One region of the Streptomyces sp. NPDC032822 genome, then DNA from elsewhere that is predicted to be linked to it. Evidence: riboswitches for the same ligand, from Rfam matches in the RefSeq annotation. Region 1 holds a riboswitch; each other region holds the start of a gene.
What was found. A riboswitch is a leader RNA that binds a small molecule or an ion and turns the genes downstream of it on or off. The one in region 1 is predicted to bind S-adenosylmethionine.
Positions count from the first base shown of each region.

Region 1 (2,256 bases):
GCTTCATGGTGGCGCTGCGGGCCAAGGGCGAGACGGTCGAGGAGGTCACCGGTCTCGTCGAGGCGATGTACGCGCACGCGCAGCCCCTGGACATCCCGGGCCCGGCCGTCGACATCGTCGGCACCGGCGGCGACCGGGCCAGGACGGTCAACATCTCGACGATGTCCGCCATCGTGATCGCGGGCACCGGCGCCAAGGTCGTCAAGCACGGCAACCGGGCCTCGTCCTCGGCGAGCGGCTCCTCCGACGTACTGGAGAAGCTCGGCATCAACCTGGACCTGTCGCCCGAAGGCGTGGCGCGGGTGGTGGAGGAGGCCGGGATCACCTTCTGCTTCGCCGCCAAGTTCCATCCCTCGATGCGCTTCGTCGGAGGGGTCCGGCGCGACCTCGGGATTCCGACCTCGTTCAACCTGCTCGGTCCGCTGACCAACCCCGCCAAGGTCACCGCCTCCGCGGTGGGCTGCTTCGACACCCGGATGGCCGGGCTCATCGCCGGCGTCCTGGCCGAGCGGGGTTCGTCCGCGCTGGTCTTCCGCGGTGACGACGGCCTCGACGAACTCACCACCACGGCCACCTCCCGGGTGTGGGTCGTGCGGAACGGCAAGGTCACCGAGGAGGCCTTCGACCCGCGGCACGTCGGCCTCGAACTGGTACCGGTGGAAGCCCTGCGGGGCGCGGACGCCTCGTACAACGCCGAGGTCGCCCGGCGCCTGCTGGACGGTGAGAGCGGCCCGGTGCGGGACGCCGTACTGCTGAACTCGGCGGCGGCGCTGGTGGCGCTGGAGCCGACCGGGGCGCCGCTGGCCGAGCAGCTGCGGGCCAAGATGGTCAGGACGGCCGAGTCGATCGACTCGGGGGCGGCGAAGCGGACGCTGGAGCGCTGGGTGGCGGCCACCAACAGGTAGTGCCCCGTGTCGTGATGTCCCGCGATCCGGACACGGGTTGCGGGACCACGATCACTTCGCGTACGTTTTTTGCAGGTCATGAGTGACAGTCATGAGGCCCCGGCCGACTGTCCGGCAACCCTCCGTCCGTGGCGGGGTGCCCCGGGTGAAGACCAGGCCGTGCACCACAAGGTGTACGGCAAGCGCGGATCCCTCGCCGCTCGAAACGAGCGCAGTACCAGGGATCCTGGTCGTCGAGGAGCCTTCTGTGAGCAAGCGAATGCGATAGGGCGAAGAGCCCCCTTCCGCGTACCTCTTTCCCCCTTTCACCCCCCTTTTTTTTCTTGCTTCTCACAGGAGTTCGCCATGTCTGTCTCCACCGCTGCCGTCGCCCAGGCCATTTGTTCCCCGCTGCCCGTTCTGGGCCGTGATGTCACTGTGCCGCTCGTCACCGGCGGCGAGGTCAGCTACGCCGCGCTCGACTACGCGGCCAGCGCCCCGGCGCTCCAGCGGGTCTGGGACGACGTTGCGGCGTACGCCCCCTACTACGGCAGCGTCCACCGCGGGGCCGGCTACCTCTCCCAGCTGTCCACCGACCTCTTCGAGAACGCCCGGAAGACGGTCGCCGAGTTCCTCGACTGCCGCGAGGACGACCAGCTGGTCTTCACCCGGTCCACCACCGACTCGCTGAACCTCCTCGCCTCCGCGCTGCCGGCCGACTGCCAGGTCTTCGTCTTCGAGACCGAGCACCACGCCTCGCTGCTGCCCTGGAAGGACGCCCGGGTCACCTACCTCGACGCCCCGCGCACCCCGGGCCAGGCCGTCGCGACCCTGGAGCGCGCCCTCGCCGAGCGCACGGTGCCCCTGGGCGAGGGGTACGGCCCGGCCCTGGTCTGCGTCACCGGCGCCTCGAACGTCACCGGTGAGCTGTGGCCGGTGCGGGAGCTGGCCGCCGCCGCCCACGCGCACGGCGCCCGGATCGTCCTGGACGCCGCGCAGCTGGCCCCGCACCACCCGGTGTCGGTGCGGGACCTCGACGTCGACTGGATCGCCTTCTCCGGGCACAAGCTGTACGCCCCGTTCGGCTCCGGCGTGCTGGCCGGCCGGTCCGACTGGCTGGTCGCGGCCGACCCCTACCTCGCGGGCGGCGGCGCCAGCCGCAAGGTCACGCGGCGCGAGGACGGGGGAGTGGACGTGGAGTGGCACGAGAGCGCCGCCCGCCACGAGGCCGGCTCGCCCAACGTGATCGGCGTCTACGCCATCGCCTCCGCCTGCAAGGCGCTCACCGAGGCCGGCTTCGACTCGCTGGTCGCCCGGGAGCAGCACCTGATCTCCCGGGTCCGGGCCGGGCTCGCGGAGGTCCCGGAGGTCC
Region 1 covers NZ_JBVIOL010000008.1:476,119-478,374, reverse strand. The annotation lists gene trpD (anthranilate phosphoribosyltransferase) at 1-905, shown strand, start outside; SAM riboswitch class IV at 980-1,096, shown strand; gene ACZ5VD_RS25060 (aminotransferase class V-fold PLP-dependent enzyme) at 1,251-2,256, shown strand, end outside.

Region 2 (2,256 bases), on a different contig from region 1:
CTTGGCGATCGTGTTCGGCTTCTGCGGCCGGACCACGTCATGTCCCGCCTTGTACGCGACGGACACCGGCGAGCACCCCTCGGCCTGCGCGCCGAAGATCTTGTAGGGCTTGTCCTCGACGAGCCCGAGCTTGATCAGCTCCTGCAGCCCCTTGTCGATCTTCGTGAGCTGTGAACCCGAGGCGATCGGAACGACCAGCTGGTCCGGCAGCCGCCACCCCAGCTGCTCGCAGATCTCGTACGCCAGCGTCTTGGAGCCCTCGGCGTAGTACGGCCGCAGGTTGACGTTGACGAAGCCCCAGCCCTCGCCGGCCGGGTCGCCGATCAGCTCGGAGCAGAAACGGTTCACGTCGTCGTAGTTGCCCTCGATGCCGACGAGCTCGCCGCCGTAGACGGCCGCCATGACGACCTTGCCCTGCTCCAGGTCGTGCGGGATGAACACGCAGGAACGGAAGCCGGCCCGGGCGGCGGCGGCGCCGACGGCACCGGCCAGGTTCCCGGTCGAGGAGCAGGACAGGGTGGTGAAGCCGAAGACCCGGGCGGCCTCGATGGCCTGGGCGACGACCCGGTCCTTGAAGGAGTGCGTCGGGTTGCCGGAGTCGTCCTTCACGAAGAGCTTGCCGGCGTCGACGCCCAGCTCGCGCGCGAGGTTGTCGGCCTGGACGAGCTTGGTCCAGCCGGGGTTGATGTTCGGCTTGTCGGCCACGTCCGCGGGGACGGGCAGCAGCGGGGCGTAACGCCAGATGTTCGCGGGGCCCGCTTCGATCTGCTTGCGGAGTTCCTCGGTGTCGTAGCCCGAGAAGTCGTAGGCGATCTCCAGCGGGCCGAAACACTCCTGGCAGGCGAAGACCGGGCCGAGGGGCACGCGGTGGCCGCACTCGCGGCAGGAGAGGGCGGCGGCGGGACCGAGGTCCACGGTGGATCCGGTGATGCTTGCAGCGGTCTGCACAGCCATGAGAGGCGAGGCCCTTCCTCATCTTCCTCACGACGCATCTCGCCGTGAGACGGATTTGGCACCTTCCCGAGTCGGGAGCCTCGCGCGTACGAGTACCGACTGGAGGGTTGCCGGGGCTTCATCGGGCCGTATCCCTCTGCCCCTCTGGATGAGCGGTATGAAGTTGTGAGCGGCGGGCCACCCAGGACATGCGATGGTCATCCGCGTTGTTCAAGACTGTAACCGAAGGCCAGGACAGTTGAGAGAGTCGTCCGAACCGCGAGATGACTGTATCCATAGCCGCTTCCGCGGCGGGCACGCAGAGGAGCCGCGCACTGTGCTGAACGAAGTCGAGCGTTGGCTGAGCACCCGCTCCTGGTCCAAGACCGACCGCCCGCTCCACCGGATCATGGCCGCGAAACGGGCCACGGGCCAGTCGGTGAGCGTGGTACTGCCCGCGCTCAACGAGGAGGAGACGGTCGGTGACATCGTCTCCGTGATCCGTCACGACCTCATGCGACAGGTCCCGCTCGTCGACGAGATCGTCGTCGTCGACTCGGGATCCACCGACCGCACGTCCGAGGTGGCCGCCGCGGCCGGGGCCACGGTCGTCCACCGCGACGACATCCTCCCCCGCGTCCCGACCGTCCCCGGCAAGGGCGAAGTCCTGTGGCGCTCCCTCCTCGCCACCAGCGGGGACATCGTCTGCTTCATCGACGCCGACCTCAAGGAGTTCTCCTCGGACTTCGTCTCCGGGATCGTGGGTCCTCTGCTCACCGACCCCGGGGTCGACCTGGTCAAGGGGATGTACGACCGTCCCCTCGGCGGCGCCGCCGGTCAGGGCGGCCGGGTCACCGAGCTGATGGCCCGCCCACTGCTGAACATGCACTGGCCGCAGCTGGCCGGTTTCGTGCAGCCGCTCGGCGGCGAGTACGCGGCCCGCCGCTCGCTCCTGGAACAGCTCCCCTTCCCGGTGGGCTACGGCGTGGAGCTGGGCATGCTGATCGACGCCCTCCACCTGGTGGGGCTCGACGCGCTCGCCCAGGTCGACGTCGGGGTGCGCAAGCACCGCCACCAGGACGGCCAGGCGCTCGGCCGGATGTCCGCCGCGATCTACCGCACGGCCCAGCTGCGGCTGGCCCGCGGGCACCTCATCCGCCCCTCCCTCACCCAGTTCGAACGGGGCCGGGACGGCTTCGAGCCGCGCACCTACTCCGTGGACACGGAGGAACGGCCGCCGATGGTGGAGATCACGGAGTACGCGCGGCGAAAGGCCGCGTAAGGCCGGCGCCCCCGGCCGGTTACCGGCGACGCACCGGTACG
Region 2 covers NZ_JBVIOL010000006.1:490,095-492,350, forward strand. The annotation lists gene thrC (threonine synthase) at 1-954, opposite strand, end outside; SAM riboswitch class I at 970-1,109, opposite strand; gene ACZ5VD_RS20300 (glucosyl-3-phosphoglycerate synthase) at 1,271-2,215, shown strand.
Region 2: it holds a riboswitch for S-adenosylmethionine, as region 1 does, so the genes downstream of both, thrC (threonine synthase) here and ACZ5VD_RS25060 (aminotransferase class V-fold PLP-dependent enzyme) in region 1, are expected to answer to the same signal.

Region 3 (2,256 bases), on a different contig from region 1:
CGCCCAGCGGGCGGGCGCCGCGGGCACCGAGCCGGCCGAGCGCGAGGCGGCGCTCGGCAAGCTGCTGGAGACCCTGGGCGCTCTGGAGCGCTGGCTCGTCGGGCAGGAGTATCTGATCCGGGATCAGATCACCGCCGGTGACGTCGAGTTGTGGGTCACCCTGGTGCAGCTCGACACCGTGCACCGGCACCACCTGGACGCCGCCGCGGTGCACCGCATCGCCGACCACCCCGTCGTCTGGGCCTACGCCCGCCGCCTGGCCGCCCACCCGGCCTTCGGCGCGCACCTCGACCTCGACGGCATCGCCCGCCGCCACCACGCCCACTGCCGGGGCCTGGAGGCCGCCGGGGCCGCCGTGCAGATTCTCGACTGGGCCGCGCACGCCGCCCAGGGCGCGTAGCCGGTTCCCACTGGGTGGACCGGCGTTGACAGGCGCCCCGGCGTTTGTCTTGAATGACGGCCAGAACGGTCATGAGTGTCAGCGACAGGCCCTGGCTTGCTGACCGGCAACCCTCGCACGCGGTGGGGTGCCCCAGGTGACGACCGGACCGGATGACAATTTCGGTAAGCGCGAGGGCCCTTCGGGCCGGAAGAGCAGGGTGACGGACATGTACGCAGCTCCCAGGACGGCCATCCGCCGCCCTCAGGGCTGCGTACCGCCGTGCGCGAGCCCGCTCGTCGCCGACCGGGCCGTCGACCTGCTCCGCGTGAGCAGCGCACTGTGTACCGCACCGGGCCGTGCCCGCTGTCGGGGCTGACGTCTCTCCCCAGCCCCCGCGTTCCTGACGAACACCGCCCGCGCGGTGTGCCGTTCTCCGCCCAGCTCCCGGTTCCCGTGCGTTGCCCGCAGCCGCCCCGTCCCGCCGTCCGGCGGCCGTCGTGGCGGCGGCGTGTCCGCCGTGTCCGGGGGATCCGACCCTGCCGGAGCCCACCATGAGTGAACCCCCAGGCACCGCCGTGTCCCTCGCCGAGGCGCCCCCGCCCGTCGACGCACCGTCAAAACAGCTCGCCGCCCAGCGAGTTCTGCCCCTGCGGCGCCCCGGCCGCTGGATCGCCACCGCCGCCGTGCTGGTCCTGGCGGCCCAGTTCGTCCACGGACTGGTGACCAACCCCTTCTACCAGTGGGACCGCTTCGGCTACTGGTTCCTGCGCCCCACCATCCTCGACGGACTGCTCATCACCCTCGAAGTCACTGCCTACAGCGCGGTGTTGGGCCTCCTCGGCGGCATCTTGCTGGCCCTCGCCCGGCTCTCCCGCAGCCCGGTGCTGCGCGCGGTCAGCTGGACCTACGTCTGGGCACTGCGCTCCATCCCGCTGATCGTCGTCCTACTGTTCCTCTACAACTTCAGCGCCCTCTACAAGACGCTCAGCGTGGGCGTCCCCTTCGGGCCGGCCTTCTTCACCTTCGACGAGTCCCGGCTCGCCACCGACATGGCCGTCGCCGTCATCGGTCTCAGCCTCAACGAGGCGGCCTACGCGGCCGAAGTCGTCCGCGGCGGCATCCTCTCCGTCGACCAGGGCCAGCACGAGGCGGCCTCCGCACTCGGCCTGCCGAAGAACTACCAGTTCCGGAAGATCGTCTTCCCGCAGGCGCTGCGCTCCATCACCCCGAACTACGTCAACCAGCTCATCGGCCTCGTCAAGAGCACCTCGCTGGTCTTCTACGTGTCCCTGCTCGACCTGTTCGGCACCGCGCAGGCCATGGGGTCGACGTACCCGGGCGACATCGTGCCGCTGCTCCTGGTCGTCACCGTCTGGTACCTGATCCTCACCAGCGTCGTGTCCGTCATCCAGTTCTACGTCGAGCGGCACTACGCCCGGGGCGCCACCCGCAACCTGCCGCCGACCCCGTTGCAGAAACTGCGGACCGGTCTCACCGATCTGCGCGCCCGCATCCGCAGGGAGACCGCCGTATGACCGCCGAAACGATCACGACCGAGATCGGGGCCACGACCGAGGCCGCCGCCGTCGAGGTGCACGACGTGCACAAGTGGTACGGCACCCACCGCGTCCTGGACGGCGTCGACCTGACGGTGCGGCCCGGCGAGGTCACGGTGATCCTCGGCCCGTCAGGCTCCGGCAAGTCCACCCTGCTGCGGGTCGTCAACCACCTGGAGAAGCCGGAGATCGGCTACGTCAGCGTCAACGGCGAGCTGATCGGCGTACGCCGGCAGGGCGACCGGCTGAAGGAGCTGAGCGAGCGGGCCATCCTGACCCAGCGCAGCCGTATCGGCTTCGTCTTCCAGAACTTCAACC
Region 3 covers NZ_JBVIOL010000002.1:336,054-338,309, reverse strand. The annotation lists gene ACZ5VD_RS07210 (glutathione S-transferase C-terminal domain-containing protein) at 1-400, shown strand, start outside; SAM riboswitch class IV at 468-577, shown strand; gene ACZ5VD_RS07205 (amino acid ABC transporter permease) at 934-1,917, shown strand; gene ACZ5VD_RS07200 (amino acid ABC transporter ATP-binding protein) at 1,914-2,256, shown strand, end outside.
Region 3: it holds a riboswitch for S-adenosylmethionine, as region 1 does, so the genes downstream of both, ACZ5VD_RS07205 (amino acid ABC transporter permease) here and ACZ5VD_RS25060 (aminotransferase class V-fold PLP-dependent enzyme) in region 1, are expected to answer to the same signal.